DNA from 2 places in the Rhizobium sp. TRM96647 genome. Region 2 is predicted to be linked to the other one. Evidence: riboswitches for the same ligand, from Rfam matches in the RefSeq annotation. Region 2 holds a riboswitch; the other holds the start of a gene.

Region 1 (14,496 bases), 210 kb from region 2:
CCCCGTCGGCCTGCAGCACCAGCGTCGCGCCGCGGGCGAGCGTCCAGAGGATTTCCAGCACCGAGATGTCGAAGGACACAGACGTGACCGCCAGCAGGCGCGCTCCTTGGGAAAGGGGCACGGTGGCGTCCATGCCGGCGAAGAAGTTGGCAACGTTCCTGTGGGCGATCATCACGCCCTTCGGCCGGCCGGTCGAGCCGGACGTATAGATGAGATAGGCGAGGTCGCCGGGCGTGCCGCGCGCATCCTCGACAGCGGGCCCGACCGCGTCGGGCAGGATGACGATGCCGGGATCGAGCGCCAGCCGGCTGGCCGCAGAACGGCTCGCCACGACGATCGGCGCGCCGGAATCCTCGAGCATGAAGCCGATGCGCTCGGCCGGATAGGAGGGATCGAGCGGCAGGTAGGCCGCCCCCGTCTTGAGGATGGCGAGCATCGCCACCACCAGTTCGACGGAGCGCTCGAGGCAGAGCCCGACGACGACGCCCGGCGCCGCGCCGCGTTCGGCGAGCGCGCCCGCCAGCCGCGCCGCCCGGGCGTCGAGCTCGCGAAAGCTCAGCCGGGTCGCACCCGCTTCCAGCGCCGGTGCGTCCGGCGTCGAGGCGCATATATCAGCGACCATCGCATGGATCGTGCGCGGTTCGGCGCCCGAAACATCGTTTCGCTCCGCCGCCATCTCGCGTCCGAGCGGCAGGGTCGCAAGCGGCGCGCCCGCCCGCGCCACGAACGCGCCGAGAAAGACGGAAAAGTCCGCGGCAAGCGCTGCGAGCACCGCCGGCGCGAAACGGCCGCTTGCGATGCGGATCGACGGCGGATCGGCGCAGAGTTGCACGGCGGCACCCTCTGGCCCCTGTTCCGCCCGCGTTGCCAACACGACGCCGAGCGCCTGCTGCGCCCTCTGTCTCGCTTCCGCGTCGGCGAGGCGCAGCGGCAGATCCGCCGCCATCGGCGCCCGCGCGAACGCGGCCTGCCGCGCAAGCCGCAACGCCTCCGTCGCATCGTGCGGCGTCATGCCGGCTGCGATGTCGAGCGTGACCGGGCGCCGGTCCGAAAGCCAGGGGACCCGGGACGGCCGGGGAGCCTGGGCGTCCGGTTCGAGGCAGGTGATCGTCGCCCGCGCCTGCCCGGTCAGGCCCGCGATCCAGGCGAGCCAGGCCGCCGCAAGCGTGTCGGCGTCCGCCTGCTCCGCCTCGAGCAATGCCGTGCCGCTGCCGGCCGTGTGCGACAGCGGATAGGGCGGCAGCGCCGGCACGGCCCGCCGCAATTCGGCTTCCCATTCCGGCTCGGCCTTGCCCGTCTCCGCCGGCTCCGGCGCGGGGCAGTCGCGAACCGATGGCAGCACGACGCCTGGCATGAGCCCGGCTGCGACGGGATCGACCGGCCTGCCGAAGAGATCGGCGAGCCCGCCCAGCCGCACGCCGGCATCGGCCGCCATGACGGTGACCGTATCGCCGTCGCTGGCGACGACGGCTCCGGCCGTTCCCGCAACGTCCGTGACGATCTCGAGCCGGCCGACCGTCAGGAGCGCCGTCCCCGTCCACAGCTTGGCGAGCGCGAGCGGGTTCGCATAGCCGCCGAAGTTCAGGCCGCGCACCATGCGGCAGAGCGCGCCCGCCGACGCGGCGAAATCGAGCGTGCCGAGCGCCTCCGGCCGCTTCGCCTTCGCATACCAGCCCCGTTCGCCCGTGGCAGGCGATGGCGCGCACCGCCCTTCCATCAGTTCGGGCAGCAGTTCGCAGAAACTCTCGAATCCGGCCTCGTAGCATCGCGCGTTGAGGCTGAAGGCCGTGTCGTTGGGCCCGATCGGGAAGCGCCGCTGCTTCAGCACGCTGCCGGCGTCCACGTGCCCGGTCATCTCGTGCCACGTCACCGCATGCTCGGCGGCACCCTCGATGACGCTCCAGGCCGGAACGTTCGATCCCGCCCGCGCCGGCAGCGGCCCGTCGTGGAAATTGACCGCCGCAAGCCTCGCCCTGCGCAGCGTCGCCGGCGACAGGACGGTCAGGTTGGCGACACTGAAGATATAGTCCGCCTCCTGCCCGATCTCGGCCTCGTCTAACGCCCCGTGGGAGAGGTCTTCGGCCTCCGCCCAGGCGGCGATCTGCGGATCGGTGGTGACGATGCCGGCGAGCCTTCCGCCCGCTGCGCGGAAGGCTTCCGCGCAGCGAAGGAGCAATGTGCCGTTACCGAAGAAAATGGCGGTCGGATGAATTTCAACCACGCGATACCCTCGAGCCTTGACCGTCGAAAGTGTCGAAGTATCAGCCGGGCCCCAGGCGGAATCCAGAAGTTAAGTGCTTCTAACAATGATGATATTGGCTGCCTTCACAGTCGTAAGGTGGGTGCACGGTGGCCATTGCCGTCACGGAACGCACAACCTTTGGTCTTAGATAAGGTGTGCATCCGGACCACAAGAAGATTGATCCCTACGCCATGTCGCTAAGCGCGCGGTAGCGCGCATATCTCTCCCGGATGATGCGGGTGAAGGCAGCCGACCGCGCCTTTTTCGCTGCCGTGTCATCAGGTTGCATGGAATCACATCGGGCTCGCACACGCATTTGGCGACCGCCGGGAATGGATGAGAGCTAAATCCTTGGATCTAAATTGAATTATTGAGCACGCTCCGGCAGGCGCGGCGGCAGGATCCCTCGCCACACGCAGTGCGGGCAATGCCGTCAGCAACCCTGACCTTTACACCCCTTATTCCTGTACGCGGGCCGCGTAATCGGGCCCTGCCCGCGGCGGGTCTTTTGGGGATAGCCCTATTGGCTGCGCAGGAGGCATCGTCGCCACGCCAAAAATCGCCTACGCCCCCTGTACCGTCGCAATCCTGTCCCAGCCGCCGACGACGTCCGCAAGGTCCCGCCACACGATCTCGGCCCCGCGCTCCCACGCCTCCCGCGCATCGACCTTGACGACCTCGCCGCCGCCCGCGATCGCCTGCCGGACGGACGCCGCCTCGTCCTCGACGATCAGCCGGTTGAAAGCATCGGCCCCCAGCGCCGAAGCCTCCCGCAGGACCTCCCTCTCCGCTTCCGGAAGCCCGTTCCAGAAGCCGGCGGCGAAATAGACCACGCCGGAGGCGCGGATATGGGCGGTCTCGGACAGGTACGGCACGACCTCGTAGAGCCTGAAGCCGGCATAGGCGGACTTCGTCAGGTCCATCGCATCGGCCACGCCGGTCGAGAGCGCGTTGTAGGTCTCGGTGATGGGGACGCCGACGGGAATGGCGCCGTAGGCGTTCCACAGCCTCGTGTGAAGCGGGCTCTGGATCACGCGCATCTTCATCCCCTGCATCTGCGCCGGCTCGGTGACCGGTTCCTTGGTCAGGAGGTGCCGGGCGCCATAGTCGATGAACCCACCGACGACGAAGTTCTGCGCCTGCAGCCTGAGCTTCAGGTCCTCGCCGACGGGCCCCTCGATAACCCGGCGCACGTGGTCCGCATCCCGATAGAGGAACGGCAGGTCGAGGATCTGCCCTTCCGGCACCCAGCCCGCCAGCGACGACAGGGTGGCGAGGCTCGCATGGACCGAGCCCAGCCTGGCCCCCTCCGCCACCTCCTTCTCGCCGCCGAGCGCCCCGTTCGCGACGACGTTGAAGCGGAACCGGCCGGGCAGTCGCGCCTCGACCGTCCCGGCGATCTGCCGCCAGATCTTCGTTTCCGGCTTGTCCTCGCCGAGCAGGGAGGCGACGGTGATCGTCGTCGCGCGCGCGTGAGCCGGGCGCACGAGCGCCGGCGCGGCCAGCATCGCGGCCGTTGCGGAAGAGCGGAGGAACAGGCGGCGGGTCAGGCGGGTCATGAAGGCTCCGATCACGACAGAAGCGCATAGGCGCTGAGAAGGAAGAGGGAGAAGAGCAGGGCTGCGAGGTAGGGCAGGACGGCGCGGAACAGCGCCGGCGCCGGCACCCCGGTGACACCGCCGACGACATAGACGAGCATGCCGAGCGGCGGCGTCAGACCGTGGATCATCAGGTTGACGACCACGATCACGCCGAACTGGACGGGATCGATGCCCGCCGAGACGGCGGCAGGCAGTAGGATCGGGCCGAGCAGCAGGATCGCCGCGCCGATGTCGAGCACCAGCCCCAGGAGCAGCAGCACCACGTTCGACAGCAGCAGCACCGCAAGCGCCCCCCCGCCGAAACCCGAGACCACCTGCGCCACCGCGCCGGCGATGTCGTCCATGGCCAGAAGTGCGGCAAACGGGCCGGCCGAGCCGATCAGCAGGCCGATCGCGGCCGCCTCCGCCGCGGCCCGCCGGAAGGAAGACCAGAGCGTTCCGGCCGTCGTTCCTGCGGCCATCCCGAGGGCGAGCGTATAGAAGGCGGCGACCGCCGCAGCCTCCGTCGCGGTGACGATGCCGAGTCGGATGCCGGCAACGACGATCACGCCGAGGCCGAGTGCCGGCAGCGCGGCTGCCGCGGCCGTCCTCCGGTCGTCTCTGGATGCCGGCCGGCCCGAACTGCCTTCGTCCGCGCAGGCGTGGATGGCGACGGCGAGGCAGGCCGCCATCAGCCCCCCGGCGAAGACGCCGCCGACAAGCAGCGGACCGACCGGCAGGCTGGTCGCCGCCGCCAGCAGCAGGAAGGCGATCGACGGCGGAATGACGTTGTCCAGCACCGAGGTCGCAGCGATGATCGCGCCGGCCTTCGGCGGCGGATAGCCGTTGCGGACGAGTTCGGGATAGAAGGTCGACGCGCCGAAGGCGGCGTTGGCGACCGACGAGCCGGAGGCCCCGGAGAAGAAAACGCCGGAAAGCAGCGTCGTCTGCGCCAGGCCGGCGCGCCGGTGGCCGACCAGCGCCTTGGCCAGCCGGACCAGGCGCCCGGCGGCTCCCGAAACGGTCAGAAGTCCGCCGGCGAGAAGGAAGAAGGGGATCGACAGCAGCAGGAACCGCGACATGCCGGAGACGGCGGAGGAGACGATCGCCGGTTCCGGCAGGCTCGCGCCGAAGGCGATCGCCACATAGGCGGCGGCGAGAAAGGCATGCGGCAGCGGCGCGGCGGCCATGAGGCCGAGCCCGGCGACGAGCGCGAGGAACAGGCTCGGCGGCAGGGTCGTCCCGACCGCCAGATGCGGCACCGCCAGGTAGACGGCCGCCCCGACGCCAAGGGACGATAGCACCGGCACCAGCCGGCCCTCCGCCATCCGCTTCAGCAGAAGTGCTGCGAGCAGCAGCAGGCCGCCGCCGCCGAGAAAGCCGAACCGCACCCATTCCGGCAGCCCCAGCATCGGCGAGACGCCGCCGAGCAGCCCCATGATCTCGTGGCTGCCGGACACCATCACCAGCGCCGCCACGACACTGAAGACGTCGCCGCCAAACTGCCGCCAACGTGCCGGCAGGCTGCGCGAGAACAGGTCCATCCGCATCGCCAGCGCGCCGTTCAGGGCCAGCGGCATGCCGAGCGCGATCAGCGCCACATGCAGCCATATGCACAGCTCCTCCACGCCGACGACGCCGGTATGAAAGACGTAGCGCAGGACGACGGAGGCCAGCACGATAGCAAGGAGTGCGGCAAGGATAAGCGCGCACAGAAGGCCGAGCACGGCCTCCATCGATACAAGCAGCCGCCGGCTCAAGCCGGCCACCAGCGGTGAAAATGGTGCACCGGCCCCCGGCCGCCCCCGACGGCGAGGTCGCGCCCGGCCAGGAGCGCCTGCTGCAGGTAGGCCCTGGCCATGGCGGCCGCCGCGAAGAGGTCGTACCCCCTGGCGAGGTTGGCGGTAATCGCCGCCGCCAGCGTGCAGCCCGTGCCGTGGTCGTGCCGTGTCTCGATCCGGGGGGCCGACAGGCGGCGCACCTCATTGCCGTCGAAGTAGAGGTCGGCGCTCTCGGCGCCGTCGCCATGGCCGCCCTTGACGAGCACCGCGCCCGCGCCGGCCTTCATGATCGCCTCGGCCTGGCGGGTCATGGCGGCCCAGTCGGCGGCGACCGGCGTCCCCGTCAGCAGCGCCGCTTCCGGCAGGTTCGGCGTCACGATCAGCGACAGCGGCACGAGTTCCCCGACCAGCGCGGCGATCGCCTCCTCCCGCAGCAGCCGGTCGCCGGAGGTCGCCACCATCACCGGGTCGAGCACCGGGCGCAGGCCGAACCGCCGCAGACCGTCCGCGATCGTCGCGATCGTTTCGCTCCGCGAGACCATGCCGATCTTCACGGCGCCCACGGAGAGGTCGGTCAGCACCGCCTCCATCTGCGCCGCCACCATCGGCGGCGAGATATCCTCCACCGCCGCAACCCCCTTCGTGTTCTGCGCGGTGACCGCGGTCAGCACGCTCGCGCCATAGACGCCGAGCGCCGAGAACGTCTTGATGTCCGCCTGGATGCCGGCGCCGCCGCCGCTGTCGGACCCGGCGATGGTGAGTGCGATCGCGGTCATGCCGCTCTCCCTTCGAGCGCCACGTCGACGGCTGCCCGGAACGCCGCCGTCGCCCGTGCCGTGTCGCGGCTGCGGAAGATCGCGGAGATCGCGGCCACGCCATCGGCGCCGGCAGCGATGACGGAGGGGATGCGGGCAAGATCGATGCCGGCGATGGCGCCGACCGGCAGCGCCGGATTGAGGGCGCGCACCTGCTCGCGCAACAGCCTCAGCCCGTCGATCCCGACCGGCGGGTCCGGGTTCGTCTTCGACAGCGTCTCGAACACGCCGCCGATGCAGGCATAGTCGACCGGCGCCCGGCCGGCGCGGTCCGCATCGGTCGCGTTCTTTACCGTCAGCCCGATGATCGCCTGCGGCCCCAGCAGCCGGCGCGCCGTCTGCGCATCCATGTCGTCGGCTCCGAGATGTACGCCGTCGGCGCCGGCCGCCAGCGCCACGTCGACACGGTCGTTGACGACGAACGGCACGCCGATGCCCTTGAGCGCCTCGCCGATCGCCTTCGCCTGCTCGATCATTGCCGCCGTCGAGGCGGTCTTGTCGCGATACTGGATCAGCGTCGCGCCGTTTCGGGCCGCCGCCTGAGCGAGCGCGGCAAGCGGGCCGAGGTCGGCAAGCCCGGCATCCACCAGCGCATTCAGCCGATAGTCAATCCTGGTCATGTTGGATCCTTGCATGGGTGAGAAGCTCCCGTTCGCCGACCACGGACAGCGCATCGAGAAAGGCGGCGCCGAAACTGCCGGGGCCGCGCGCGATGGTGGCGGCGCGTTCGGCTGCGACGCCGGTGACCGCAAGGGCGCTCGCCGCGGCGAGGACGGCATCCGGCTCCACCGCCAGGAAGGCGGCGATGACGCTGCCGGTCAGGCATCCCGTCCCCGTCACCTCGGCCATCCAGCGGTGGCCGTTTTCGACGCGGATCGCTTCGCCGCCGCTGCCGATCCGGTCGACCGCACCGGTCTGGATGCGCAGGCCCGGCCCGTCGTCGCCGATCAGCGCCATCTCGGCCGCATTGCCGCGCACGATGGTCGGCCCGAGCGCGATGAGCTCCTGCGCGAAGGCCAGGCGGGAGGGCGAATAGTCGCAATGGACGGGATCGAGGATCCACGGCTTACCGGCCGCCTTGGCGACTTCGACGGCGCGCAAGATCACCCGCCGGCGCTCCGCATCGAGCGTACCGAGATTGACCGTCAGCGCATCCGCCCTTGCGGCGAAGTCGGCGATCTCCTCCATCGACGAGGTCATCGACGGGATGCCGCCGACGACGGTGATACCGTCGGCGGTGAATTTCTGCACCACCGTGTTCATCAGGCAGTGGACCCGCGGCCTTCGCTCCCGCACGCGGGCAAGGACAAGGGCCGCCGCCTGCGGCGTCGGATAGGTACCCATCGCGCTCACCGGAGCTCGACCGCGACAGCGTCGACGGCCGGCGCCACCGCAATCAGGCCGCTCTCCTGCATGAAGGCGCCGAACCGCGCGTAGCGCCCGCGGTCGAGTGCCGCCGGTCGCTTGGCGAAGCGCGGCAGCGTGTCGGTGAAGGCCTGCCGGTTCAGCGCGTCGTCGAGATCCGGATAGGCCTTGACGAAGATCTGCCAGGCTTCGTCCGGATGGTTGGTGATGAACACGGCAGCCGTCTCCACGGCGGCAAGAAAGCGCGGCAGGCGATCGTCGGCGACGAGATCCTTCTGGGTCACGAAGACCAGCTCGTCATAGACCGGCACGCCGTGCTCCTCGGGGAAGAAGGAGCGGCCCTCGTGGCCCTCCAGCCGCATCTGCGTCAGCTCGAAGTTGCGAAACCCGCCAAGCGTGGCATCCACCTTGCCGCCGATCAGCGAGGGCGACAGCGAGAAGTTGACGTTGACGAGCTCGACGTCGCTCTTGGAAAGGCCCTCCGAAGCGAGCATGCGCCCGAGCATCGCATCCTCGAAGCCGGAGACGGAAAAGCCGATCTTCTTGCCCTTGAGGTCCTTCAGGCTGCGGATCGGGCCGTCTGCCAGCACGGTGATCGTGTTCAGCGGCGTCTCCACCAGCGTGCCGAACCGGACGAGCGGCAGGCCGGCGGCATGGTCGAGATAGAGATTGGGCTGGTAGTGCACGCCGATATCGGCCTGCTTGGCCGAGACCAGCCGCGGCACAGCGGAGGGATCGGCCGGCGGCACGAGTTCGACCTCCAGGCCGGCCTCGGCGAAGAGGCCGCGTTCTCGGGCGATCACCATCGGCGCATGGTCGGGATTGACGAACCATTCGAGCAGGACCGTCAGCTTGTCGGCGGCGGATGCGGGACCGGCAGCAATGCCGGCAAGCGCGAATGTCAGGAGGAAGGAAAGGATTCGGATCATGGTTTGCGACGTCTCCTGCGCAAGGGATGGAAGGACGGGGTTTCGGTTTCGTCGGCCCAGGGCGTGAGGCCGGCGGTGAGGCGGTCGACGGCAAGCCGCAAGAGCACGGTCAGTGCGGCGAGAACCGCCATGGCGACGAAGACGGTCGCAGTCTGCATGCGGGCGTTCGCCTGCACCATGACGAAGCCGAGGCCGGCCGAGGCCCCCACCCATTCGCCGACGACGGCGCCGAGCGGCGCCAGCGGGGCGGCCACCCTGAGGCCGGAGATGAGCCCCGGCAGCGCCAGCGGCACCCGCACGGCAACAAGCGCCTGCCAGTGCGTCGCAGGCGTCAGCGACACGGCGTCGAGGACGGTGCGATCGGTCCGTCGCAGCCCGTCGGCAAAGGCGGAGGCAACCGGGAAGAAGATGATGATCGTCGTCATCGCCACCTTCGAGGCCATGCCGAAGCCGAGCCAGAGAACGAGGATCGGCGCCAGCACGAAGACGGGAAACGCCTGCAGGATCAGCACCATCGGCCAGACGAACTGGCCGAGGCGCGGCAGCGCCGCGATACCGAAGGCCGTGGCAGTGCCGAAGACGGTACCCGTCAGGAGGCCGGCCAGGATCTCCGTCATCGTCACTAGGCTGTGGCCGGCAAAGAAGCCGGGACGCTCCGCGAAGGCCGAAGCGACGGCCGCAGGCGAGGGCAGGAGATAGGGTGGGGGAGCGAAAAGCCACACGGACGCCTGCCAGAGAGCGGCAAGGGTGACCGTGGCCAGCCCCGCGTGAAGGGCGCGCATGGTCCTGTCAGGCGGCCGCGGCGCGTCCGCCTCGTGTCAGGTGCCGTGGCCTGTCGGCGGCCGGATGGTCAGCAAGCGTCATGGTCGATCTCCCGAACGATTTCACGGAGATCCAGGTGAAGCGGAGAAGAGAAAGAGGCACCTTGCGGGCGTTTTCCGTTCCTACGCCGGTATGACCCGGATCAGGTTCAAGGGTCCGGCTCACCGCCATCTCAGCACCGTTACGATGCCCCCCTCGGAATGGGTGGGAAACTGACGAAAATATCGGCCGCTGTCAATGTCCGAATGGAACGGGTGCGACCGCGGCTGGTGTCCTCGGCCTGTCGGCCGGATAGGGCGTCGGCAGCAGCAGGACGAGGCCGACGACGAGGAACACCACCAGCGCCCCCATGCCGAGCGCGGCCGAGCCGGTGACGCTGGTCACGATCCCGACGGAGAGGGGGGCTGCGAACGAGGTCGCCCGGCCGGTCAGCGCGTAGAGGCCGAAATAGCGGCCGGCCTCTTCCGGCGCGACGCTTCTGGCGAGGTAGGAGCGGGCGGACGCCTGCACCGGGCCGAAGGCGATGCCGACGAGTAGGCCGTAGACGATATAGGCCTTCTCCGCCGCCGTGCCGAACAGCCCGCCGGAATCCTCGCCCGGCAGCGGCAGCAGGCCGAACAGCGTGTGCCCGGGCGCCGTCGAGACGATCCCGAGCGTGGCGACGATCAGGCAGGCGAGGCTCGCAACCACGACACTCTTCGAGCCGAGGCGGCTGTCGAGCCGGCTCGCCCAGAAGCAGCCGCCGATCGCGACCACGTTGAGGATGATGCCGTAGATGCCGAGTTCCATCGTCTGCCAGGCGAACATGCCGGCGGCGAAGGTGCCGCCGAGCGCCAGAAGACCGTTGACCCCGTCCTGATAGACCATCCGCGCCACCAGGAACCGCAGGATGCCGCGGCGCGCCTTGAGTTCGCCGAGCGTATCGCCGATCAACGAAAGGCCGGAGCGAACGGCCTTCATGATGGGAAGACCCCGGCCGCGATCGGGCGTGAACAGAAACATCGGCAGGATGAAGACGAGATACCACACGGCCGAGATCGGCCCCGTCACGCGCGCGTCCTCGCCGGTGGCCGCATCCAGCCCGAACAGCGGCGCGATGCCGAGCGCCGTCAGCCCGGTGTCGGGGCTTGCGGCGAAGAACAGCACCACGGCGATCAGCACCATCATGCCGCCGAGATAGCCGAGCCCCCAGGCGAGGTTGGACACCCGCCCCGCCTCCTCGGGCGGCACCAGCGAGGGCATCATCGAATCATTGAAGACGATGGAGAATTCGGCCGCGACCGTGGCCAGCACCATCAGCATCAGCGGCAGCAGCAGGCTCGTGCCCGGCACCGCGTACCAGAGCATCCAGACCGACACGATCTGGACGACTGCCAGCGCGCCGATCCAGGGCTTGCGCCGGCCCGAGGCGTCGGCGATGGAGCCGAGCACCGGCGACAGCAGCGCGATGATGATCCCGGAGATCGTCAGCGTATAGCTCCAGGCCGCCTGGCCGCTCACCGGATCGGCGGCCATGCGCGAGACGAGATAGGGGCCGAAGATGAAGGTGGTGATGACGGTGAAGAACGGCTGCGCCGCCCAGTCGAAGAGCATCCATCCCAGGATTCCGGGCCGTCCCGCCGGATGCGCCGCCTCGGTATTGCCTGTCGTCATCGTCCCTCCGCCGGAAGCGCCGCCTGCCTTCGGACTCCCGACCGTCGAGGCCGGATCGATCCCTGCGAACCATGCAAGGGGACGCACGGGAGAGGTTATCCATCCGCCCGATGGTTAGCCGGATGCCGAACGGGCCCCGGCGGCTCGGAGCTGAAGCCGGGCGCGACAGAGGCCGCGCCCGGCCGGACTGTGTCACCTCGCCCGTCCGTGCGCAAGGTCGCTGACGACGCCGGCGGCGACGGAGATCTTGGCAAGCGTCGCTTCACCTGCCTCCGACAGCGCGCTCAGCCGGCCGGTGACCATTCCGAGCCTCTCGGCATCGGTCGCCTGCCAGGAGACGAGCGGGTTCTTGTCACCCTTGTGCCGGTTGAGGATGGCGACCGTGAGCGCCCGTCTCGCATTGGAAATGTCGGAGAGGTTACGCGATAGCGCCAGCGATTCGTAGAGATCCGTCGTCGGCACCCGCCCGGCCGCCCCGAGCAGGGCGCCGATGTTGAGCATGTCGCTGACGCCGGCATAGGTCTGCGCGGTGCGGATCAGGTTTTCGCCGGTCTCGGTCGAGATCAGCATGATCTCGGGGACGAAGCTCATGGCGCGCAGGTCGGTGATTTCCCGGGCCAGGTGCTCGGGCACGCCCTTGTCCTCGAAATAGAGCGCCTTGCGGCGCAGTTCCTCGCGCGCCGCGTCCGGCAGCAGCGTCGACAAGTGCGGGCGCAGCTGCTTCAGCGCCTGCTTCAGCTTGTGCACCGCCGCGTCCATCGGCGCATCGATTGCCCCGGTCGTCAGGATGAGCGACGTCGCGTTCGAGAACACCCGGCCGAGGCTCTCGTAGACCTCGTTCTGGGCCGAGCCGCTCATCTGGTTGTCGAGCGCATCCGTCGCGGCATAGAGCGGGAACAGCTCGTAGCCCTCGAAGGCCAGCATCGCCGCCTTCACCGCCTCTGCGCTGGTATAGCCGGTGCCGTCGGTGAGCTGGCTGACGAAGGCCGGCCCGCCGCGATTGATCACGCCGTTTGCAAGGATGGTCGCGATGATCTCGCGGCGCAGCCGGTGCGTCCTGATGTCGTCGGCATGGGTCCGCTGCATCTTCGCCGGGAAATAGCCGATCAGCGTCGGCTCGAAGTAGGGGTCGTCCGGCAGCTCGCTGTGCAGGATCTCCTCGAACAGCACGATCTTAGAATAGGAGAGCAGGACGCCGATCTCGGCCCGCGTCAGCGGCATGCCGCCGCGGTAGCGCTCGTCCATCGCCTGCTCGCCCGGCAGCACCTCGACCTGGCGGTTGAGCTGGCCCTCCGCCTCCAGCCGGCTCATCAGCCGGGAAAGGCCGGTCCGGTTCGCCTGGCCCTGGCGCTCGCAGAGCGAGATCGCCAGCGGCTGCAGGTAGTTGTTGCGCAGCACCAGCTGGGCGACCTCGTCGGTCATCGACGACAGCAGCTTGTTGCGCTTCTCCCGCGTCAGCCGGCCGTCGCGCATGGCCGTGGCAAGCGCGACCTTGATGTTCACCTCCACGTCGGAGGAATTGACGCCGGCGGAATTGTCGATCGCATCCGAATTGCAGCGCCCGCCCTTCAGCCCATAGGAAATGCGGCCGCGCTGGGTGACGCCCAGATTGGCGCCCTCTCCGATCACCTTGGCCCGCACCTCGTCGGCGGTGACGCGGATCGCGTCGTTGGCGCGGTCGCCGACCTCCGCATCCGTCTCGCCGGCCGAGCGCACATAGGTGCCGATGCCGCCGAACCAGAGCAGGTCCACCGGCGCCTTCAGGATCGCCGTCATGATCTCGAACGGCGTCGCCTTCTGCTTGTCGATGCCGATCGCCGCCATGGCTTCGGCGGTCAACGTCACCGACTTCTCGTTGCGCGAGATGATCATCGCGCCCTTGGAGAGAGCCGCGCGGTCATAGTCCTGCCAGCTCGAGCGCGGCAGGGCGAACATGCGCTTGCGCTCGGCGAAGGAAAGCTCGGTATCCGGGTTCGGGTCGATGAAGATGTCGCGGTGGTCGAAGGCGGCGATCAGCCGGGTCTTGCGCGACAAGAGCATGCCGTTTCCGAAGACGTCGCCGGACATGTCGCCGACGCCGACCACGGAGAACGGCGTCTTCTGGATATCGACGTCCATCTCGCGGAAATGCCGCTTCACCGCCTCCCAGGCGCCGCGGGCGGTGATGCCCATCTTCTTGTGGTCGTATCCCGCCGAACCGCCCGAGGCGAACGCGTCGTCCAGCCAGAATCCGGCTTCCTGCGCCAGCGCGTTGGCGGTGTCGGAGAAGGTCGCCGTGCCCTTGTCGGCAGCGACGACGAAGTAGGGGTCGTCGCCGTCGAGCCGCACGGTGTCGGCCGGCGGCACCACCGCCTGGCCCTCGATGTTGTCCGTCACCGAAAGCAGCGTGCGGATGAAGGTCTTGTAGGCTTCCTTGCCGGCATTGAAGACGGCGTCGCGGCTGCCGCCTGCCGGAAGCTGCTTCGGATAGAAGCCGCCCTTGGCGCCGACCGGCACGATCACCGCGTTCTTCACCTGCTGCGCCTTGACGAGGCCAAGCACCTCGGTGCGGTAGTCCTGGGCGCGGTCCGACCAGCGCAGGCCGCCGCGGGCGACGCGGCCGAAGCGCAGGTGCACGCCCTCGACCTCGGCGCCGTAGACGAAGATCTCGCGGAACGGACGCGGTTCCGGCAGCCCTTCCAGGGCTTGCGGGTCGAACTTGAAGGCGAGCGTGGCAAGCGGCTCGCCGTAAGCGTCGCGCTGGAAGTAGTTGGTCCTCAGCGTCGACTGGATCGCATTGACGTAGCGGCGCAGGATCCGGTCCTCGTCGAGGCTCGGCACGGCTGCGAGTTCCTCTTCGATCTGCACCGCGAATTCCTCGGCGCGCTTGGCGCGCTTGCGTTCGGCAAGCCCGGGGTCGAGCCTTGCGGCGAACAGGCGGAACAGGTCCGCCGCGATCGCCGGATACTTGTTCAGCGTATCGGCGATGTAGCCCTGCGAATAGGCGATTCCCGTCTGGCGCAGGTAGCGCGCATAGGCGCGCAGCACCATGATTTCGCGCACGTCCACCCCGGCGGTCATGATCAGCCGGTTGAAGGTGTCGTCGTCCGTCAGCCCGCGCCAGGTCGACAGGAAGGCCTCGGTCAGGACGCCGGACAGCTTCGAGAGGTCGATGTCCAGCCCGTCGCGGTGGCGGAGCTCCATGTCGTGCAGCACGACCAGGCGGCTCGCGCCGTCGAGACCCGTGACGGTGATGTCGTGGGTCTGCTCGCTGACGACATTGAAGCCGAGGTTCTCCAGGAGCGGCACGCGCCGGGAGAGCGAGACGGC
Region 2 (14,496 bases):
TCCACCCGCTGGGGCGCGTTCGGATGGCTCGACAGGAAGTCCAGGCTCTGGTCGGCCTCGGGATCGACCGCGTTGAACTGCCCGTAGGCGGCCATGCTGTCGAGGAAGCGCGCCGCGGCATAGGGATCGTAGCCCGCCTCGCCCAGCATGCGTACGCCGATCACGTCGGCCTGCAATTCCTGGTTCCGGGAAAACGCCGCCAGCCGCAGCTTGCCGCGGGCGAGCGCCTGTTTGCCGGCGATGTTGCTGGAGAGCACTTCGGCGACGACGCGGCTGGCGATGACCTCCGCCTCTTCCTTCTTCTGACGCTCGATGCCGTGGTTGGCCGTCACGTGGGCCATTTCGTGCGACAGGACGGCGGCGACTTCGGAGGCGTCGTTGGCAAGCGCCAGCAGGCCGCGGGTGACGTAGAGATAGCCGCCGGGCAGCGCGAAGGCGTTGATCGCCGGCGAGTTCAGGATGGTGATGCGGTAGGACTGGTTGGGGTTTTCCGACACCGCCGTCAGCGCGCCTGCAATGCGGGCGACGAGGCGTTCTGTCTTGGCGTCCTTGTATTCCCCGCCGTAGCTGGCGACGATGCGCGGATGTTCGCGCGCGCCCATGGCCGCGCGGGGATCGTTCTTCTGCACCTCCGCGACGATCTGGGGGCTCGACGACGGGGCGACGGTCGGCTGGTAGGTCTGCTCCAGGGCCGACTGGCACGAGGCGAGCAGGCCGGCAAGCGCAAGCACCAGCGCGGCGCGCGCGCCGACCGTTCCGCGTACCTTGCTCAAACCTCCATGCTGAAGGTTCTCCAGCATCCGCCCCATGCCCTTTCACAGACCTTGTCGCCTGCCCGCAAGGCAAGCGCGTTCTCGACTTCCGGACCGTAGCCGAACCGAAGTCGGAGAACCTCGTTAGTTCGAATTGTTCGACGGCTGTCCGACATATCGTGCATATGCCCGATGGATCCTGTCCGGACCCGTGGTCGAGAGATAGTCGCACCGTCGTTGGGCGGCAACTCCCGATTCCAGAATCGGCTTCCGATGTGGCTGCGGTGACACAGTGGGGCGTCCAAAATATGGCAGGTGCGGTCCGAAAAGTATTATCTATCAATGCCAAGGAAGTTCGCCAATGCAGGGATCTCGCGGTTGGCGAGAAAGGATGCGATCGGTTCCATCAATGCGATTGTTCCGCCGTCGACGAAGATGGCATGGTCGGCAAGCCGCCGGACGTCCTCCAGCTGATGGGTGATGAACATCAGCGTGCTTCCGGTCTCGGCGGCAAGATCGTGCAGGAGCCCGGCCATGTCGGCGCGCATGGCAGGATCGAGTGCGGCGAAGGGTTCGTCGAGGAGCAGGATCGGCCGGCTGCGCACGAGAGCCCGGGCGAGCGCCACCCTTTGTCGCTCGCCGCCCGAGAGCAGGCCCGGCTTGCGCCGCCCGTAGCCCCCGAGACCGACCCGGGCCAGCGCATGTTCCACCCGCTGGCGCTCCGGTGCACCGAGGCGCAGCGAAGGATCGATGCCGAGGCCGACATTCTGCTCCACGCTCAGATGGGCGAAGAGATTGTTCTCCTGGAAGATGATCGATACCGGCCGTTCCGCAGGTTCGCGTCCCGCCATGTCCTTGCCGAAGATCTCTACGGTTCCCGAACGGATCGGTTGGAACCCCGCGATGACGTTGAAGAGGGTCGACTTGCCCGAGCCCGACGGCCCCGTGACGGCGACGCGGGCGCCGGTGGGGATGTCGCACGAAAAGACGAGGCGCTTCTGCTCGAACTGCACCGTTGCCGCCTCGAGGCGAATGGCGGGAGCGCCCGTTCTGGAGGTGGAATGGTCAGGCATCGTTCTTCGCAGTCCTGCCGGAGGCGGTGGAGGGAAGCGTCAGCAACAGGCAGATGACGCCGAGAAGCAGGGCGATGCCGGCCGCATCGGCGGTCCGGTAGCTGCCCATGCGGCTGAACAGGAGCCATGGCAGGGTGACGAGGCCGTCCGCGCCGAAGATGGCGACCGCGCCGAGATCGCCGAGGGAGAGCGCCATGGCAAAGGCGAAGGCGGTCAGCAGCGGCCGTTTCAGCGCCGGCAGGTCGATCCATCGCAGCCGGTGCAGGCCGGTGACGCCGAGGCTGACGGCGAGCCGGCCGGTGCGGGCGATATGGGTGCGATAGGCCGGCTGCAGCACCCGCATGACGAAGGGCAGGGCCATCAGCGCGTTGATGACGATGACGACATAGGGCGCGAAGCGTCCGACCTCGCCGAAGCTGCGCAGCATCAGAAACCATCCGGTCGCAACCACGACCGGGGGCACCAGCAGGATCAGCGAGCTCGTGGCCTGCAGGCTGCCTGAGAGATACTTCAGGGCCGCCGGCGCGCTGTCGGCGGCGAGCGGGGCGATCGCGACAGCCGGCATGGCGACGGCGAGGCAGAGCGTCGCCGAGGCAAGCGCGATGGCAAGGCTCGTGACAAGCGCCCTGTGCAGCAGCGGATCGGAGGCAAGCCGCAGCAGGTCGGAGGCGAGGCCGGCCGTGACGACGGCCAGGAGCGGTGCGGCGGTGAACAGGGTAAAGGCGGCGATGACGAGGCCGTCCGAAAGCCGCCCGCGCTTGCCGTCGAAACGGCGGACGGCGCGGCCTGCGGTCGGCGCCTCCTCGGCGGGCGTGCCCAGCAGCCGCAGGAGATAGAGCAGGGTGCCGGTCAGGAGGATCTGGAGGACGGAGAGGATCACGGCGCGCGGCGGGTCGAAATCGAAGCGCAGCGCCTGATAGATAGCGACCTCGATCGTGGTGGCCGCCGGGCCGCCGCCGAGCGTCAGCACGATCGTGAAGCTGGTCGCGCAGAGCATGAACACGAGCCCGGCGATCCCCGGCAGAAGGCCGCGCATGACCGGCCACTCGATCAGCCGGAACGTCGCGCCCGATCCCATGCCGAGATTGGCGGAGGTCAGCCAGTATTCGGCCGGAATGCGCTCCAGTCCCGCCATCAGCAGTCGGGCTGCGAGCGGCAGGTTGAAGAAGACATGGGCGATGAGAATGCCGGCCAGGCCGTAGACGCTGACGGGATTGTCGAGACCGAGCGCGGCCAGGGCCTGGTTGACGACCCCGCGGCGACCCCAGACCTCGACGATGCCAAGCGTCGCCACCAGGGCCGGCAGGCCGAGCGGAAGCGCCGACAACCGGACGATCCAGTTGCGTGCGGGAAAGTTCGGGCGCCGCGCAAGCGCCCGGGCGACGGGGATGGCGAGCGCCACCGAAAGGATGGTGGAAAGGCCCGCCTGCAGCAGCGTGAAGCGGGCAACGCGAAACAAGTAGGCATCGAACAGCGCGCCGCCGGCGCCGCCTTCGGCATGCAAGAGCAGCGCCGCCGTCGAGAGCCCGGCAAACAGCAGGATCGAGGCCAGGACGACACTGCCGGTCCGGACAATCGTTGATGCTTCGCGCGTGGTATACATCCCGGTGCCTCGTCAGCAGGCTGCGCCCATGCCATCCGGCGTCCTCGTCGCCCCTTCTACTTTGCACTCATGGCCGAAAGCCATTCGTCGATCCAGGCCCTGCGGTTGGCCGCGACCTCGTCTGCCGGATAGAGGAAGGTATGCTGCGGCTTGACCAGTCTGTCGAAGGCGGGCGGAAGCGGCGCCTCGGTTGCGGCGACCGGCATCATCCAGTTCGTCTCGGGAATGATCGACTGGAAGCGCGGCCCGGTCATGAAGGTGAGGAACGCCTTCGCCAGTTTGGGATCGTCGGCGGACTTCGTCATGCCGGCAACCTCGATCTGGACGTAGTGGCCTTCGGAGAAGGCGGCCGCCTGGTAGCGCTCGCTGTTCTCGGCCACCATGTGATAGGCCGGGGAGGTGGTGTAGGACAGCACCATCGGCGCCTCGCCCTTGGTGAAGAGCCCGTAGGCTTCCGACCAGCCGGGCGTGACAGTCAGAACGCGCTCCTTCAGCTTCGCCCAGGCCTCGCCGGCCTTGTCGCCATAGACGGACTTGACCCAGAGCAGCAGGCCAAGGCCCGGCGTCGAGGTGCGCGGATCCTCGATGACGATCTTTTCGCCGGGAGCGCCCTCCACCAGTTCCTTCAGGCTCTTCGGCGGGTTTTTCAGTGCCTCGGTGTCGTAGACGACGGCGAAGTGGCCATAGTCGTAGGGCAGGAAGGTGTCGTCCGAGAAGCCGCCCGGAACGGTCAGGCCCTGCGGGGCGAGATGGTGGGGAACGAACAGGCCGGTCGCCTTGGCCTCGGCGATGAGATTGGTGTCGAGGCCGAGCACGATATCCGCCTTCGTTCCCTCGCCCTCCAGCTTCAGGCGCGTCAGCAGCTCGACGCCGTCGGCGACACCGACCCATTCGACCTTGCAGTCGCAGATCTCTTCGAACGCCGCCGCCACCTTGGCGCCCGGGCCCCATTCGGTGACGAAGCTCTCATAGGTATAGATGGTCAGCGTCTTTTCCGCCGCCCGTGCGGGCAGGGTCATGGATACTGTCAGCGACGCTGCGGAAAATAGTGCCAGGGCGGATAGTAGCGTCTTGCGCATCGGGGCCTCCTTCAAATCCAAAATACGGGAATAGGGCGCCGGATGTGCCGTCTAATCCCTCCGCCGGTACAAACCGGATCAGGTTCTTCGGGTTGGCCTTGGCCTCTCAGCCCGGTCCATCCTGCGATGGTCGGGCACCCCGTTAGAGCAAGGCAAGCAATAGTCCCCCGCGGCCCCGCTTGCAAGCGGGCGGCAGGGCGGAAAGGCGTTTCCATTCGCGGGCGACATGCGCTAGACGGTGTGCCCATGACGGTGCCCCTGACGAACGTTCCCGACCCGCTCTTTGTCGTCCTTCTCGGAGGAACGCTCGAACCGACCGCGCGGTTCAGGGCGTCGGTCGCCGGCGCCCGCTTCATCGCCGCCGACGGCGGCATGCGCCATGCCACAGCGCTCGGGATCACGCCCGAGGTCTGGGTCGGCGATTTCGATTCCACTACGCCGGAAGACCTTGCGACGTGGGCGCATGTCCCGCGCGAGCCCTATCCGGCGGCCAAGAATGCGACGGACGGGGAGATTGCCGTCTCGGTGGCGCTGGAGCGCGGGGCACGCCGGCTCATCCTCGCCGGCGCGCTCGGCGGCGAGCGCAGCGATCATGCGCTGATGCACCTTCTCCATGCCGTGGCGCTTAAGGAGGACGGGCTCGACATCACGCTGACCTCCGGCCTCGAGGAGGCCTGGCCGCTGCTTGCCGGTCGCACCACCGTCTCGCTGCCGGACAGGAGCCTGTTTTCGGTTCTCGGCCTGTCGGTGCTCTCGGGCCTGTCGATCGAGAACGTCCGCTATCCGTTGAGCGGGTTCGACCTGCCGTTCGGCTCCTCGCGCACGGTTTCCAACGTCGCGCTCGGCCCCGTCACCTTCACCCTTGCCGCCGGGCGCGCCGTGCTGCTCGCCCGGCCCTATGACCATTCAGGAGCCTGACGCTTGGCACCGCCCATTCTGAAACTCGACGACATATCCCTAAGCTTCGGCGGCACGCCGCTTCTGGCCGGCGCGAACCTGCAGGTGGAGCCGGGCGATCGCATCTGCCTTGTCGGTCGCAACGGTTCCGGCAAGTCGACGCTGTTGAAGATCGCGGCCGGCATGGTCGAGGCGCAGTCCGGCGAGGTGTTCCGCCACCCGTCGGCGACCGTCCGCTACCTGGAACAGGCCCCCGATTTCGAAGGCTTTTCCACGGTCGCCGCCTATGCGGAGGCGGGGCTTGGCCCGGGCGACGATCCCTATCGCGTCACCTACCTGCTGTCGCATCTCGGGCTGACCGGGGCGGAAGATCCCGCGACCCTGTCGGGCGGCGAGGCGCGGCGGGCGGCCCTCGCCCGCGTGATGGCGCCAGAGCCGGACATCCTCCTGCTCGACGAGCCGACCAACCACCTCGACCTGCCGACCATCGAATGGCTGGAAGACGAGCTGACGCGCAGCCGCTCCGCGCTCGTCGTCATCTCGCACGACCGCCGGTTCCTGGAGAAGATCTCCAATGCCACGGTCTGGCTTGACCGCGGCACTTCGCGCCGCCTCGACCGCGGCTTTGCCCATTTCGAAGCCTGGCGGGATGAAGTGCTGGAAGCCGAGGAACTGGAGCAGCACAAGCTCGGAAAGGCGATCCAGCGGGAGGAGCACTGGCTGCGCTACGGGGTGACGGCGCGGCGCAAGCGCAACATGCGCCGTCTCGGCGAGTTGCAAAGCATGCGGTCGCGCCACCGCGGGCACAAGGGACCGCAGGGTACCGTGCAGGCCACCGCGTCCGAGGCGCAGGAATCCGGCAAGCTGGTGATCGAGGCGGGCAAGGTCACCAAGAGCTATGGCGAGCGCACGATCGTCGCCCCGTTCTCGATCCGGGTGCACCGCGGCGACTGCATCGGCCTGGTCGGCCCCAACGGCGCCGGCAAGACGACGCTTCTGAAGATACTGACCGGGCAGTTGGCACCCGATAGCGGCACGGTCAAGCTCGGCACCAATCTCGAGATCGCCACGCTCGACCAGCGGCGCGAGGACCTGAATCCGGACGATACGCTGGCCCATTATCTCACCGATGGGCGCGGCGAGAGCCTGATCGTCAACGGTGAGCAGCGGCACGTGACGGGCTACATGAAGGAGTTCCTGTTCCAGCCGGAGCAGGCGCGCACGCCGATCCGCAATCTTTCCGGCGGCGAGCGCGCGCGGCTGATGCTGGCCCGCATCCTGTCGCGGCCCACGAACCTGCTGATCCTCGACGAGCCGACCAACGACCTCGACATCGAGACGCTGGATCTGCTGCAGGAGATCGTCGCCGGCTTCTCCGGAACGGTCATCCTCGTCAGCCACGACCGCGACTTCCTCGACCGCACCGTCACCTCGACGATTGCGCCCGCCAATCCCGAGGCGCCGGACGGGCGGTGGATCGAGTATGCCGGCGGATATTCCGACATGATGGCGCAGCGGCGCGGCGCGATCGAGGAGCGGCGCCGGGCCGACAAGGCGGAGAAGGTGAAGTCCGGCGACGCCGCCCCGGTCCAGAAGCCCGCCGACAAGGCCAGGGGCAAGCTCTCCTACAAGCAGAAGTTCGCGCTCGAAAGCCTGCCGAAGGAGATGGAGAAGGCCCAGTTCGAAATCGCCGGGCGCGAGGAGAGGATGGCCGACCCGGCGCTGTTTTCGAAGGACCAGGCGGCCTTCAACCGCCTTGCCGGCGAACTGGAGACGCTGCGGGCCGACCTGACACGCATGGAAGAGGAATGGCTCGAGCTGGAAATGCTGCGCGAGGAACTGGAAGGCTGAGGGCCTTGCTGGCCGGAGGCCTCGCACACCACGTCACGGTCAGTCACGGATAAAGACCGCCGGGCGGCTTCAGTCTCGCGGAACGATCGTTCCGGCCAGTTGAGGATACCGACCGCTTACGGGCGGATGACGCAGACGCCGGCTTCCCAGCTGCAGCTTGCGGCTTCCGTTTCGGGTGACACCACCACGACCTTGGCGCCGTATTGCGGCCGGGCGGGCGGAAGGCCGCCGGATGTATCGCCATACTCGCCATCGAAATAGAAGTAGTTGCCGTTGCCCGGATCCTCGTAGGCGGACATCGAGCCGCCGTAGAAATTGTTGCCGAGGCCGCTGCGATCTTCGTTCCCGCCATCGGCATAGTAGGGCCGGACCGCGCCCTGGTAATAGGGGCGAACGCGATCGCGCCACACCTCGCCATCGCGGCGCGCGCCGTCGAAGCGCCCATCCCAGCCGGCCTGGCGGCTGCTGTCCCAATTTCCACGGTTCCAGTTTCCGCGGTTCCAGCCTGCCCGGTCCCAGTCTCTGCCCCAGTCCCGGCGGTTCCAGTCGCGGTGATCCCAGCGGTCACGGCGCAACGTCCACGCCCGCGTTCGCATGCTCGTCGAGCCGCGGATGGCGTCGCGCGTACGGTCGCGGTCGGCATGGTGCCTGCGCTTCCAGGCGTCGTCGCGCCCCCGGTCCGCGCGGGTAGAGAGCGAGCGGGTGGAACTGTGCGAGGAGAAATTGCGGTGGCTGCCGCCTTCGTTGCGGTCTCGCGCCTCCGCCACGGGGGCTGCGACGAGAGAAAACGAAAGGGTGGCGAGCGCGATTGCGGTCATGCAGGCTCGGGAAAACAGACTCATTCTGTTTCGCCTCCAGGTTACGCTTGACGGATCCTTGCAGCCACTCTGGTCCAATTTTGCTGGAAAGTCACTGGCTTGGTTAAGGAACCGGTAAGAAACGTTAACAATGGTTAACGATCCCGGAGGCCCCTCATTACCATGCTTTTGTCTTAATCGATTAAATTGAATTTGCCCGTCGATGACACTTGTGGTTCCGTATTCCGGCGATTAAACGTCGCCGGCACTGCATTGCACACAAACGACGTGCAATTCCGGAGTGAAAATGTCCAGATATCGGGGCCATTCTCCGGGATTTCCGTGAGGGTTCTGATGACGAATGTCACAAAAGGTCGGCCGCTCTCGCCGCATCTCCAGATCTACAAGCCAATTCCCACCATGGTCATGTCGATCGTGCACCGCATCACCGGCGGCGCACTCTATTTCGGCACGGTGCTCGTGGCCTGGTGGCTGATCGCGGCGGCGATGGGCGAGGACTACTTCAACTGGGTCAGCTGGTTCTTCGGGACCTGGATCGGCACGTTGATCCTGGTCGGCTATACTTGGGCGCTGTTCCATCACATGGTCGGCGGCATTCGCCACTTCGCCTGGGATACGGGACATGGTTACGAGAAGCATTTCGCCACGAAGGTCGCCAAGGCGTCGCTGGTCGTGTCGCTTGCATTGACGGTGCTGGTCTGGGCGATCGGTCTCCTGGTGCGCTGAGGAACAACAATCATGGACATGCGTACACCTCTCGGCCGCGTTCGCGGGCTCGGCTCGGCCAAGGAAGGCACGGAACACTTCTGGCGTCAGCGGATGACGGCGGTCGCCAACGTGCCGCTGATGCTTTTCTTCGTCGGTTTCCTCATCTGCTACGCCGGCGCACCCTATGCTGAGGTCCGCGCGGCGCTGTCGCACCCGATCGTCGCGGTGCTGATGGGGCTGGTCGTGCTTTCGGCGCTCTACCACATGAAGCTCGGCATGCAGGTCATCATCGAGGACTACGTCCACGCGGAAGGCAGCAAGATCGTCCTCCTCATGCTCAATATCTTCTTTGCGGTCCTGGTCGGCGGGCTCTGTCTTTTCGCCGTCCTGAAGATCGCCTTCGCAGGATAATTCACCATGGCACCGAATTCCTCGCCGGCGACAAACGGCAAAGCCTACCAGTATGTGGACCATGCCTTCGATGTGGTCGTCGTGGGCGCGGGCGGCGCAGGGCTGCGCGCCACACTCGGCATGGCCGAGCAGGGCCTGAAGACGGCCTGCATCACCAAGGTCTTCCCGACGCGTTCGCACACGGTCGCGGCCCAAGGCGGCATCGCCGCCTCCCTGCAGAACATGACGCCGGACAGCTGGCAGTGGCACCTCTACGATACGGTGAAGGGCTCCGACTGGCTCGGCGACGTCGACGCCATGCAGTATCTCGCCATGGAGGCGCCGAAGGCGGTCTATGAGCTCGAGCACTATGGCGTTCCCTTCTCGCGCAACGAGGAAGGCAAGATCTACCAGCGGCCGTTCGGCGGCCACATGCAGAACTACGGCGAAGGCCCGCCGGTGCAGCGCACCTGCGCGGTCGCCGACCGTACCGGCCACGCCATCCTGCACACGCTCTACGGCCAGTCGCTGCGCAACAACGCCGAATTCTTCATCGAATACTTCGCGCTCGACCTGATCATGTCGGCCGACGGCCGCTGCACCGGCGTCGTCGCCTGGAACCTCGACGACGGCACGATCCATCGCTTCTCGGCCAAGATGGTGGTGCTGGCGACGGGCGGCTATGGCCGCGCCTACTTCTCGGCGACCTCGGCGCACACCTGCACCGGCGACGGCGGCGGCATGATCGCGCGCGCCGGCCTGCCTTTGCAGGACATGGAGTTCGTGCAGTTCCACCCGACCGGCATCTACGGCTCGGGCTGCCTGATCACGGAAGGTGCCCGCGGCGAGGGCGGCTATCTCGTCAATTCCGAGGGCGAGCGCTTCATGGAGCGCTATGCGCCGTCCGCCAAAGACCTTGCCTCGCGTGACGTCGTCTCGCGCTGCATGACGATGGAGATCCGCGAGGGCCGCGGCGTCGGCAAGAACAAGGACCACATCTTCCTGCACCTCGACCATCTCGATCCGGCCGTGCTGCATGAGCGCCTTCCCGGCATCTCGGAAAGCGCGAAGATCTTCGCCGGCGTCGACGTCACCCGCGAGCCGATCCCGGTTCTGCCGACCGTTCACTACAACATGGGCGGCGTGCCGACGAATTTCTGGGGCGAGGTGCTCAATGCCGACAGCGCCAATCCGGAGCGCATCGCGCCCGGCCTGATGGCGGTCGGCGAGGCCGGCTGTGCCTCGGTGCACGGGGCCAACCGGCTGGGCTCCAACTCGCTGATCGATCTCGTGGTCTTCGGCCGCGCCGCCGCCATCCGCGCCGGCGAGGTGATCGACCGCGCCGCCCCCATTCCCGCGCTCGACGTGGCTGCCTGCGACAGGATCATGGAACGCTTCGACCGGCTGCGCAACGCCAACGGCAGTACGCCGACGGCGGTGCTGCGCGACAAGATGCAGCGCACCATGCAGGACGACGCGGCCGTGTTCCGCACACAGGAATCGCTGGAGAGCGGCTGCCGCCGCATGAAGGAGATCTGGGGCGAGATGGCCGACATCAAGGTCTCCGACCGGTCGCTGATCTGGAACTCCGACCTGGTGGAGACACTGGAACTGGAAAACCTGATGGCGAACGCGATCGCCACGGTGGTCGGCGCCGAGGCGCGCAAGGAAAGCCGCGGCTCCCACGCCCGCGAGGACTACACCTCCGGCCCGTTCGCCGGCCGCGACGACGTCAACTGGCGCAAGCACACGCTCGCCTGGGTCGATGCGAACGGCAACGTCAAACTCGACTACCGGCCGGTCCATACCGACCTCATCGCCGACGGGATCGATCCGAAGAAGATCGAGCCCAAGGCCCGCGTCTACTGATCCCGAGGAAAACTGGACATGGTCGAACTCGCCCTCCCGAAGAACTCGCAGATCACCGAAGGCAAGGTCTGGCCGAAGCCGGCCGGCGCCACCAACACCCGCGAGCTCCGCGTCTATCGCTGGAGCCCCGACGACGGCAAGAACCCGTCGATCGACACGTTCTATGTCGATGTCGACGACTGCGGCCCGATGGTGCTGGACGCGCTGCTCTACATCAAGAACAAGATCGACCCGACGCTGACGCTGCGCCGCTCCTGCCGTGAGGGCATCTGCGGCTCCTGCGCGATGAACATCGACGGCACCAACACGCTCGCCTGCACCAAGGGCATGGACGAGGTGAAGGGGGCGGTGAAGATCTATCCGCTGCCGCACATGCCGGTGGTGAAGGACCTGGTGCCCGACCTGACGCACTTCTACGCCCAGCACCGCTCGATCGAGCCCTGGCTGAAGACGGTGTCGCCGACGCCGGCCAAGGAATGGAAGCAGAGCCACGAGGACCGCCAGAAGCTCGACGGCCTCTACGAATGCATCCTGTGCGCCTGCTGCTCGACCTCCTGTCCGAGCTACTGGTGGAACGGCGACCGCTATCTCGGCCCGGCCGTGCTGCTGCAGGCCTATCGCTGGCTGATCGATAGCAGAGACGAGGCTACCGGCGAGCGCCTCGACAATCTCGAGGATCCCTTCCGGCTCTATCGCTGCCACACGATCATGAACTGCGCCCAGGCCTGCCCGAAGGGGCTGAACCCGGCCAAGGCGATCGGCGAGATCAAGAAGATGCTGGTGGAGCGGCGGCTCTGACGCGACGCGGACGAAACACTGCGAATGCCGGGCCTCGTGCCCGGCATTTTCGTAAGGGGTTGCCGCCGTCGATCGGGTTCCATAGCCATGGACCGCAGCGAAACATGATGGCTAAGACTTGATTTAAACCGTCGGTTTACGTTAAGCCGCCATGATTGTCGCGTATCCACAGCATCGACGAAGGGCAGGAGTTTCGACATGCGGATTGTACAGGTGGCAGGCGGACTGATGATGGCGCTTGCGCTGGCCGGCTGCCAGCGGACTTCCATGGGCGGCATCGATACGCAGCCGACCGCGCCGCTGCAGCCTGCGCCGGTCGGAACGGTTTCTTCCAGCCAGCTTCCCGATCCCTCCACCAGCACCAGCGGTTCGTCCCAGTTCCCGGCCGCCCCGACCACGGACACGGCGATGGCGACGCCGGGCGGCGTTCCAGGCGCAGATGCCGGTGCGTCGGCCTCGGCGATGGACGTCAAGAAGGAAGCCATGGTCGGCAACTGGCGCGTCAGCAACGGGCCGACCTCGTGCGACATGTTCCTGACCTTGACCAATCTCGGCGCCGGTTCGCGCGGCGGTACCCGTGGCTGCGCGGGCGAACTGACGCAGATGGGTTCCTGGGAAGTGGCCGGCAAGCAGGTCGTCCTGAAGAACCGCGACGGCAACGAGATCGCGCGCCTCTACCGGACGGCGGACTCGCGCTTCGACGGCTCCACCAGCGGTGGCCAGCCGATCAGCCTGTCGCGCTGATCGCGGACATTCCAGTCCTCACGGAGATCTTCGGCAGTGCCCATGAAGCAGGATTGGGACAAGGTCTCCGCCTATCCGGAACACGGCGTCACCGACAAGCTGAAGGCAAAGGTGGCGGCAGGGGAGATACAGCCCGACCCGCTGCAGGCCGCGATGGCGCAGCGGTTCGACACGCTCCTTCAGGCCATCCAGGCGCAACGGCCGGCGCGCAAGTCGAGCGCGCTCGGCTGGCTGTTCGCCTCGCGCAAGCCGGAGAAATCCGCCGTTCCGCGCGGGCTCTACATCCATGGCGGGGTCGGTCGCGGCAAGACCATGCTCATGGACCTGTTCTTCTCGCTCGTGCCGATCAAGCGCAAGCGCCGGGCCCATTTCCATGAATTCATGGCCGATGTGCACGACCGTATCCACCGGCACCGCCAGAAGCTGAAGAACGGCGAAACCAAGCAGGCAGACCCGGTGCCGCCCGTGGCCGAGGCCCTGATCGCCGAGGCGCGGCTTCTGTGCTTCGACGAATTCTCGGTGACGGATATTGCCGATGCGATGATCCTGTCGCGGCTGTTTTCGGAACTGTTCGCGCGCGGTTGCATTCTCGTCGCCACCTCGAACGTCGAGCCGGACAATCTCTACAAGGACGGCCTCAACCGCGGTCTGTTCCTGCCCTTCGTCGACCTGCTCAAGAAACACGTCGACATCGTCGCGCTGGATTCGGGGACGGACTACCGGCTGGAGAAGGACGAGGGCCTGCCCGTGTTCCGCCATCCGCTCGGAGCCGAGGCGGACCAGGCGATGGACAAGGCCTGGGCGCGGGAGACCGCGGGCAAGGCGGTGAAACCTGTGACGATCGCCTTCCGGGGTCGCGAGATTGCCGTTCCTGCAGCGGCCGGGCGGGCGGCCCGTTTCTCCTTCGCCGATCTTTGCGAAAAGCCGATGGGCGCTGCCGACTACCTTGCGGTCCTGAAGCGCTACGACACCATCTTCCTCGACCATATTCCCTTTCTCGGCCCCGACCGGCGCAACGAAACCAAGCGTTTCATCAACCTCGTCGATACGATCTACGACCATGGCGCCCGCCTGTTCGCCTCGGCTGCGGCCGCGCCGGAAAACCTGCTGGTTGCGAAGAAGGGTACGGAAGGTTTCGAGTTCGACCGGACGGTTTCGCGGCTGATCGAGATCCGCAGCGTCGAGTACGCGGAGAACCACCGGCGGAACGTTGCGGAATTGTGACGATCTCGCGACGGAATTTCTTACGTTTACGTAAGAAATTCATGATCTAACCGATTGAAATATCTATGCCAAAAAGTATTAGTTGATATTTAAAGCTTTGAGCGCTAATCCGTTTGCCCGGATGGGCCGGGCGTTTGCGACGCCGACCGATCGGGAGATGGATCGCAAAGGAAGCACTTTCATGGCGCGCAAGAAGATCGCACTTATTGGTTCTGGAATGATCGGTGGCACGCTGGCGCATCTGGCCGGCCTGAAGGAACTGGGCGACATCGTTCTGTTCGACATCGCCGACGGCATTCCGCAGGGCAAGGGCCTCGACATCGCCCAGTCCTCGCCGGTCGAAGGCTTCAACGCCTCGCTCTCCGGCGCCAGCGACTACGCGGCGATCGAGGGCGCCGACGTCTGCATCGTCACCGCCGGCGTCGCCCGCAAGCCGGGCATGAGCCGCGACGACCTGCTCGGCATCAACCTCAAGGTCATGGAACAGGTCGGCGCCGGCATCAAGAAATATGCCCCGAACGCCTTCGTGATCTGCATCACCAATCCTCTGGACGCCATGGTCTGGGCGCTGCAGAAGTTCTCCGGTCTGCCGAAGAACATGGTGGTCGGCATGGCCGGCGTGCTGGATTCGGCCCGCTTCCGCCTGTTCCTCTCCGAGGAATTCAACGTTTCCGTCCAGGACGTCACCGC

Evidence for each region. A riboswitch is a leader RNA that binds a small molecule or an ion and turns the genes downstream of it on or off. The one in region 2 is predicted to bind thiamine pyrophosphate.
Region 1: it holds a riboswitch for thiamine pyrophosphate, as region 2 does, so the genes downstream of both, OCK02_RS01780 (ABC transporter permease) here and thiB (thiamine ABC transporter substrate binding subunit) in region 2, are expected to answer to the same signal.

The regions. Positions count from the first base shown of each region.
Region 1 covers NZ_JAOXHF010000001.1:387,421-401,916, forward strand. Annotated here, with positions in the region: gene OCK02_RS01745 (MupA/Atu3671 family FMN-dependent luciferase-like monooxygenase) at 1-2,221, opposite strand, end outside; gene OCK02_RS01750 (TRAP transporter substrate-binding protein) at 2,806-3,801, opposite strand; gene OCK02_RS01755 (TRAP transporter large permease subunit) at 3,813-5,558, opposite strand; gene thiD (bifunctional hydroxymethylpyrimidine kinase/phosphomethylpyrimidine kinase) at 5,579-6,379, opposite strand; gene thiE (thiamine phosphate synthase) at 6,376-7,038, opposite strand; gene OCK02_RS01770 (hydroxyethylthiazole kinase) at 7,025-7,762, opposite strand; gene OCK02_RS01775 (ABC transporter substrate-binding protein) at 7,768-8,712, opposite strand; gene OCK02_RS01780 (ABC transporter permease) at 8,709-9,494, opposite strand; TPP riboswitch at 9,637-9,740, opposite strand; gene OCK02_RS01785 (MFS transporter) at 9,769-11,187, opposite strand; gene OCK02_RS01790 (NAD-glutamate dehydrogenase) at 11,380-14,496, opposite strand, start outside.
Region 2 covers NZ_JAOXHF010000001.1:175,198-189,693, reverse strand. Annotated here, with positions in the region: gene OCK02_RS00890 (M48 family metalloprotease) at 1-800, opposite strand, end outside; gene OCK02_RS00885 (ATP-binding cassette domain-containing protein) at 1,085-1,825, opposite strand; gene thiP (thiamine/thiamine pyrophosphate ABC transporter permease) at 1,818-3,428, opposite strand; gene thiB (thiamine ABC transporter substrate binding subunit) at 3,485-4,447, opposite strand; TPP riboswitch at 4,546-4,659, opposite strand; gene OCK02_RS00870 (thiamine diphosphokinase) at 4,754-5,425, shown strand; gene OCK02_RS00865 (ABC-F family ATP-binding cassette domain-containing protein) at 5,429-7,255, shown strand; gene OCK02_RS00860 (hypothetical protein) at 7,372-8,073, opposite strand; gene sdhC (succinate dehydrogenase, cytochrome b556 subunit) at 8,407-8,799, shown strand; gene sdhD (succinate dehydrogenase, hydrophobic membrane anchor protein) at 8,812-9,192, shown strand; gene sdhA (succinate dehydrogenase flavoprotein subunit) at 9,199-11,040, shown strand; gene OCK02_RS00840 (succinate dehydrogenase iron-sulfur subunit) at 11,059-11,838, shown strand; gene OCK02_RS00835 (protease inhibitor Inh/omp19 family protein) at 12,037-12,582, shown strand; gene zapE (cell division protein ZapE) at 12,625-13,806, shown strand; gene mdh (malate dehydrogenase) at 13,988-14,496, shown strand, end outside.